3 regions of the Methylobacterium sp. D48H genome follow, and region 3 is predicted to be linked to each of the others. Evidence: predicted binding sites of a transcription regulator. Region 3 holds the regulator's gene; each other region holds the start of a gene.
The links. Region 3 encodes LexA, which represses DNA repair genes until DNA is damaged. Its sites were predicted from a motif close to TGTTCNNNNTGTGTTCNG; they were not measured.
Positions count from the first base shown of each region.

Region 1: a site for LexA is predicted at 911-928, ahead of dinB (DNA polymerase IV). Genes of this name have one in related genera too.
Region 2: a site for LexA is predicted at 1,287-1,304, ahead of ACLBX8_RS07860 (LexA family protein). Genes of this name have one in related genera too.

Region 1 covers NZ_JBKFAP010000006.1:171,688-173,947, forward strand. The annotation lists gene dinB (DNA polymerase IV) at 1-889, opposite strand, end outside; gene rimO (30S ribosomal protein S12 methylthiotransferase RimO) at 1,094-2,260, opposite strand, start outside.
Region 2 covers NZ_JBKFAP010000002.1:350,975-353,234, reverse strand. The annotation lists gene ACLBX8_RS07875 (hypothetical protein) at 145-516, shown strand; gene ACLBX8_RS07870 (hypothetical protein) at 657-854, shown strand; gene ACLBX8_RS07865 (hypothetical protein) at 870-1,124, opposite strand; gene ACLBX8_RS07860 (LexA family protein) at 1,322-1,774, shown strand; gene ACLBX8_RS07855 (Y-family DNA polymerase) at 1,771-2,260, shown strand, end outside.
Region 3 covers NZ_JBKFAP010000005.1:214,976-217,235, reverse strand. The annotation lists gene ACLBX8_RS12745 (hypothetical protein) at 1-151, opposite strand, end outside; gene lexA (transcriptional repressor LexA) at 401-1,129, shown strand; partial or broken gene ACLBX8_RS12735 (ComEC/Rec2 family competence protein) at 1,123-2,260, opposite strand, start outside.

The DNA.
Region 1 (2,260 bases), on a different contig from region 3:
CCGAGAACTTGAGCTTCAGGGTCACGGTCCGGGCGCGCATGCCCTTGGCGTCGGCGCCCGCCCAGACCTTGTCGAACAGCGGCGCCAGCCGGGCGGCCAGGACCTCGAAGGCGGCCGTGTCGTCCGAGAAGGTGGTCTCGGCGCCGATCGACTTGCGCACCCGGTGGGCGCGCACCGGCCGCGCGTCGATGCCCCGGGCGACCGCGTGGTAGTAGGCGCCCGCGGAGCCGAAGGTCTCGCGCAGGCGCTCCGGCGTCCAGGCGCGCAGATCCGCCCCGGTCTCGATCCCGAGCCGCTTCATCTTCGCCTCGGTGACCGGGCCGACGCCGTGGAACCGGCCGATCGGCAGCGCGGCCACGAAGTCCGGCCCCATGGCGGGGGTGATGACGAACAGGGCGTCGGGCTTGCGGTGGTCGGACGCCACCTTGGCGAGGAACTTGTTGTACGAGACCCCGGCCGAGGCGATGAGTCCGGTCCGTTCCAGGATCTCGGCCCGGATCGCCTTCGCCACGGCCGTCGCCGTCGGGAGGCCCTGGAGGTTCTCGGTGACGTCGAGATAGGCCTCGTCGAGGGCCACCGGCTCGATGATGGCCGTGTGCCGGGCGAAGACCGCCCGGATCTCCTCGGAGACCGCCCGGTAGACCTCGAAGCGCGGCTTCACGAACAGCAGGTCCGGGCACAGCCGCCGCGCGGTGGCCGACGGCATGGCGGAGCGGACACCGAATTCTCGGGCCTCGTAGCTCGCAGCGGCCACCACCCCGCGCTCCCGGGAGCCGCCGACCGCCAGCGGCCGGCCGCGCAGCGACGGGTCGTCGCGCTGCTCCACGGAGGCGTAGAACGCGTCCATGTCGATGTGGATGATCTTTCGGAGCGCGACCTCCGGATCCATCGCCGCCTCGGGTCCCGACCAAGTTCCTGATCTGTTCCGAAAGACCGCGCGGGGCGGGCGGGGTCAAGCCGCGCCGGACGCGGCGTCAACAGGAGTCCGCCCGTCGTCGCGAGCGCAGCGAAGCGACGAGAGGGCAGCGCGACGTCCTCGAGCGCAGCGCATCCCTGGATTGCTTCGCTGCGCTCGCAAAGACGGGGTCTGCCGTCAGGCGACGCTGCCGTAGAGGTCGTAGGCCTCGGCCCGGTCGATCTTCACCGTGACAATGTCGCCGACCCGCACCGGGCGCCGGAACGCGGCGTGGACGGTCCCGTCGATCTCCGGCGCGTCGGCCTTGGACCGGCCCCGCGCCACCCCGCCCTCGACGGAATCGACGATGACGGGCAGCCGCTTGCCGACCTTGGCCCGCTGCAGCCGGAGCGCGATGCCGTTCTGGGTCTCCATGAACCGGCGCTTGCGCTCGGCCTTCACCGCCGGCGGCACGAGGTCGCCCAGCGCGTTGGCGGTGGCGCCGGCCACCGGCTCGTACTCGAAGCAGCCGACCCGATCGAGCTTGGCCTCCTGCAACCAGGCCAGCAGCTCCTCGAACTCGGCCTCGGTCTCGCCGGGGAAGCCGACGATGAAGGTCGAGCGGATCGCGAGATCCGGGCAGGTCTGCCGCCAGCTGCGGATCCGGTCGAGCTGGCGCTCCTGGTTGCCGGGGCGGCGCATGCGCTTGAGCACGGAGGGGCTCGCGTGCTGGAGCGGCATGTCGAGGTAGGGCAGCACCTTGCCCTCGGCCATCAGCGGGATGACCTCGTCCACGTGCGGGTAGGGGTAGACGTAGTGCAGCCGCACCCAGGCGCCGAGCTCGCCGAGTTCCCGGGTCAGGTCGTAGAACTTGGCGCGGACCTGGCGGTCGCGCCACGGGCTCTCACTGTAGCGGATATCGACGCCGTAGGCGCTGGTGTCCTGGCTGACGACCAGCAGCTCCTTCACGCCGGCCTTCACCAGCTTCTCGGCCTCGCGCAGCACGTCGGCGGCGGAGCGGCTGACGAGGTTCCCGCGCAAGCTCGGGATGATGCAGAAGCTGCAGCGGTTGCTGCACCCCTCCGAGATCTTCAGGTAGGCGTAGTGGCGCGGGGTGAGCTTGATCCCCTGCGGCGGCACGAGGTCGAGGAACGGGTCGTGGGCCGGCGGCACCGCCTCGTGGACGGCCGCCACCACCGACTCGTAGGCCTGGGGCCCGGTCACCGCCAGGAGGTCGGGGTATTTCTCGCGGATCTCCTCCGGCTGCGCGCCCATGCAGCCGGTGACGATGACGCGGCCGTTCTCCGCCATGGCCTCGCCGATGGCCGAGAGCGACTCCGCCTTGGCGGAATCGAGGAAGCCGCA
Region 2 (2,260 bases), on a different contig from region 3:
TACTAGGCTTCACATTCCAGTAGAAAAACCCGATCATTACATCATCCATCGGCTGAGTCGCATCTCCGAGGATGACCGGGCCGGGCCGCTGTCACAAGCGCCCGGCCCAGCTTTTATTAACCTCAGGTGCGTACCGCGGCGGTCATGTCCGACCTCCCGCCCGCCGTCGCCTCCTGGCGCGACCAGATCGAGCGCCTGTCCGAGCACGCCTCGCCGTGCCGCTATCTCCTGCCCACAAAGTGGCCGCCCATGCGGGCGAACGCGTTGGCTTTCATCGACGAGTTCGGCGCCGAGGCGCACCGGCTCGGCTGGACCGCGCCGCAGTTGTTTGGCGTTCATCCGGAGCACGGCTTCCTGCGTGTGGAGTATGCCGGCGCCCTGATGGTCAACGACCGGCCGGTGGTCGGCGTCGAGCCGGACCGGATCGTGTTCGATCGCTTCTCCGGCTACCGGACGAAGCCGGGCCAGACCTGGGGGCCGCCGCTCTGGGAATTTGCTGCGAAGGGGCGCGGCTGATCGCGCCTGTGATCTGCGAGGATGTCGGGGGCAACCGCGATGTGAGCCGGCGCAGGATGTTGCGCTGGGCAAGCCATTAACGCCTCAGGCCTTTCCCGAGCGCAAGGTGCCGGCATGTCCACTTGCATACCGAGCCGACCATGCATTTCGAAATCCGATCGACCGGCCGCCACCTTTGGACCTGGGTGCTGCTTGACGCGACGCATCTGACGGTGATGGAATCGGACCGGACATTCCCGTCCGAGGCACAGGCATCCGCCGCCGCGCTGGCCTTCTCGAAGCTCGTGACCCGAGCCGGGAAGACGCTGACCGCGCCGACATCGGGTGGCCTGCTCTAGTCGCTGCGCCGGCCGTCAGCCGCCCTGCAGGCTTTCAGCGAAGTCGTCTGGGATCTCGCCCCACTGGCCGAGGATCGTGACGCCCTCCAGCTCGCCGGTCTCGTCGTCGGCCACCACCTTCAGCGCCGCCGCCCCCGGCATCCGCTTCGCGAGGTTCTCGGCCTTCTTGAGTGCGCCGCTCTCGGTCTGCGCGGGTTCCTGCCGGGCCGGCCGCAGCCGCTTCCGGTGGACCTCGAAAGGCTGCACCACGAACGCCGTCTTCATCGCCATCTTCGTCCCCCGTTCGTCCCGACCCTTCAAACGCTCTTCGCCGACCGCGATGGCCGCTTAAAGTTATGCCACGACAGGCGTTTTCGACCCGAGTTCACATTCGTCCACCGCTCGGAAAGAAACATCTCGCCCGCGGATTGAACCCGGCCGGCCCATCAGCTTTGTTCCGTATTCGTTCTAACACGGCGGAGCCGCGGGTGCACCTCAACCGGATCGACGAGCTGCTGATCCACAGCCCTGAAGCCGTCCGCGTGCCGCTGATCGGGCAGGCGCTGTGCGCCGGCTTTCCGTCCCCCGCCGACGACTTCCTCGAGGGCGCGTTGGAGTTGCCCCGCTGGCTCGTGCCGAACCCGCCGGCCACCTTCCTGTGGCGGATCAGTGGCTCGTCCATGGAGGGCGCCGGCATCTACGACCGAGACCTCGCCTGCGTCGACCGCAGCCTCAAAGCGGGCCACGGCAGCATCGTCGTCGCGGCGGTCGACGGCCAGATGAGCTGCAAGCGCCTCGTGATCGACGGCAACGTCGCCCGGCTCGCCTTCTGCAATCCGGACCTCCCCGCTTTCGCGGTCGACGAACTCGGCGAGGGCGTGATCTGGGGCGTGGTCCGCTTCTCGATCCGCTGGCACGTCGCCCGCGGGCAGCTGTCGTGAGCACCCCCGAGGCCCGGCTGCGCGACCGGATCGGCGGCGGCCGCGCCGTGGCGCTGATCGACGGCAACAGCTTCTACTGCTCGTGCGAGCGCGTCTTCGACCCGAAACTCGCCGCCGTCCCGGTGATCGTGCTCTCGAACAACGACGGCTGCGCCATCGCCCGCACCAGCGAGGCCAAGGCGCTCGGCATCAAGATGGGCGACCCGTACTTCAAGATCCGCGAGATGTGCCGGGCGCAGGGCGTGCGGGTGTTCTCGTCGAACTACACCCTCTACGGCGACATGAGCGGTCGCACCAACGCGGTCTACCGGCAGTTCAGCCCGCAGGTGGAGATCTACTCCATCGACGAGAGCTTCCTGAACCTCTCGGACGTGGCGCCGGCCTTGAGGGTTGAGCTCGCGCGGGACCTGCGCGCCACGGTGCGGACCTGGACCGGGATCCCGACCTGCGTCGGCATCGGCCCGACCAAGACGCTGGCCAAGCTCG
Region 3 (2,260 bases):
CGTAGACCTCGTAGGGCTCCTTGCAGCCGATCGTGACGACCTGGGGAGTGAGCGCCACGTAGTTCCGCGAGATGTAGGAGAATCCGGTGGTGCAGCCGGCAAGGCCGAGGGCGGCGAGGCCGAGGGGCAGCAGAGCTGCGGGTCGTCGCATCCTCGTCATTCCAAGAGGGTCCCAGCCCGCGCCCCGGATCCGCCGCCTTCCCGGCGGGGCGCCGCGATGCATTGAAACGGCTCCGCTTGCGCCGTCAATGCGTTTCTCGACCTTCTCCCGCGGGCGCGCCGCGGAGCGCCGGGCCGAGCGGTGCCGCTCTTGCGGAACACTTGCGGAACGTTTAACCTGTTCGTGATTTGTTTCGGAGACCGTCACGTGGCGGTCCGCCAAGCCGCGAGTCCCCCGTCGATGCTCACGCGCAAGCAGCTGGACCTCCTGCGATTCATCCAGAGCCGGATGCAGGAATGCGGTGTCCCGCCGTCGTTCGACGAGATGAAGGATGCCCTCGATCTCAAGTCGAAATCCGGCATCCACCGGCTGATCACGGCGCTCGAGGAGCGCGGCTTCCTCCGGCGCCTCCCGAATCGGGCGCGCGCCATCGAGGTGATCCGGATCCCCGAGAGCCTGACCCAGGCCGCTCCGGCGACTCAGGCCCCCGCCGAGCCGCGCCGCTTCACGCCGAGCGTGGTCGAGGGCGGTAAGTCCAAGCAGCCGCCGGCCCCGGCGAGCACGCGGATGATCGACGAGTCCGGCCGCGCCATCTCGATCCCGGTCATGGGCCGGATCGCGGCCGGTACGCCCGTCTCGGCGATCCAGAACCAGAGCCACGCCATCACCCTGTCGCCGGACTTCGTGGCCGGCGGCGAGCACTACGCCCTCGAGGTGCGTGGCGACTCGATGGTCGAGGCGGGCATCCTGGACGGCGACCTCGTGGTCATCCGCAAGCAGGAGACGGCCAATACCGGCGACATCATCGTGGCGCTGATCGACGACGAGGAGGCGACGCTCAAGCGCCTGCGCCGCCGCGGCTCGTCGATCGCCCTCGAGGCCGCCAACCCGGCCTACGAGACCCGCGTGCTCGGGCCCGACCGGGTCCGGATCCAGGGCCGCCTCGTGAGCCTCGTCCGCCGTTACTGAAGCGGCTCGGCCGGCGCGTCGCCGGGGGCGAGGTCTCCGCCCGGCGCGGCGTCGGCCTCCGGCGTCGCGGCGACCCCGTCCTCCGCGGGGCGGTCGCCCGGCTCCGCGGTGACCGGCCGCGGCGGTCTGGGCCCGCGCCCGGCGGCCGGCCGCCAGGGCACGGCGCGGCCGTCGTCCCGGGCGTAGCGCGCGGCGAAGCCGTCGCCATCGGTCCGGAGGGCCACGGCCCCGCGGGCGGCGAGGACGCGCCGGTCGATCACCAGCGGCCCCGTGCAGGTAGGCGGCGCCGCGAGGCCCGTGATCAGCACCGCGGCGCGGGCGCAATCCTCCGGGAAGGCCCGCCGGTCCCGGACCAGGGCGACCGCCCGCCCGTCCGGCAGCCGGGCGGTGCAGCCGAGCCGGTCGCAGCGCCCGCTGCCCGACCGGACGATCAGCGCCGCGGACCGCCGCCCGTCGCCGTCCGCCTTCAGCCACTGCTCGAGGACGAAGCCCGAAGGGCTGCCGAGGGCCGCGAGCCGCCCGTCCGGGCCCCGCACCGCGGCCCCCGCGCCCTGCCGGTCGACGTAGAGGTCGTAGTGGTCGGGCCGGGCCGCGAGGACGAGCCCGAGCAGGACCGGCGGCACGGCGAGCCAGCGCAGGCGCGAGGCCGGCAGCGTCCCCAGCAGCAGGCCGGCGGTCAGCAGGGCTAGCGCCCCGGCGCCGAAGGCCGGCAGCACCAGGACCGCCCGCTCGAACCCGGCGATCCAGTCCGAGATCGCCAGCATCCCGGCCACCGCCTGCCCCATCAGCCACCAGACCGGCCGGTCGAGGGCGAAGGGATAGGCGAGGCAGCCGATCACCGCGGCGGGCATCACCACCAGGGAGACGAGCGGCAGGGTCAGGGCGTTGCCGACGAGGCCGAAGGGCTGGACCGTCTGGAAGTGGTAGGTGGCGAAGGGGGCCGTCGCGACCTGCGCCACCAGGGTCGTGGCCAGGGTCCCGGTGATCGCCGACAGGCCGGTCCCGACGAGCCGCCCGATCCGCCCGGCCCCCGGGCGCACGAGCAGCCGCCCGTCGATCAGCCGCGCGCAGGCGATCAGCCCGGCCACGGCGCCGAAGGACATCTGGAAGCTCGGGCCGAGCAGGCCCTCC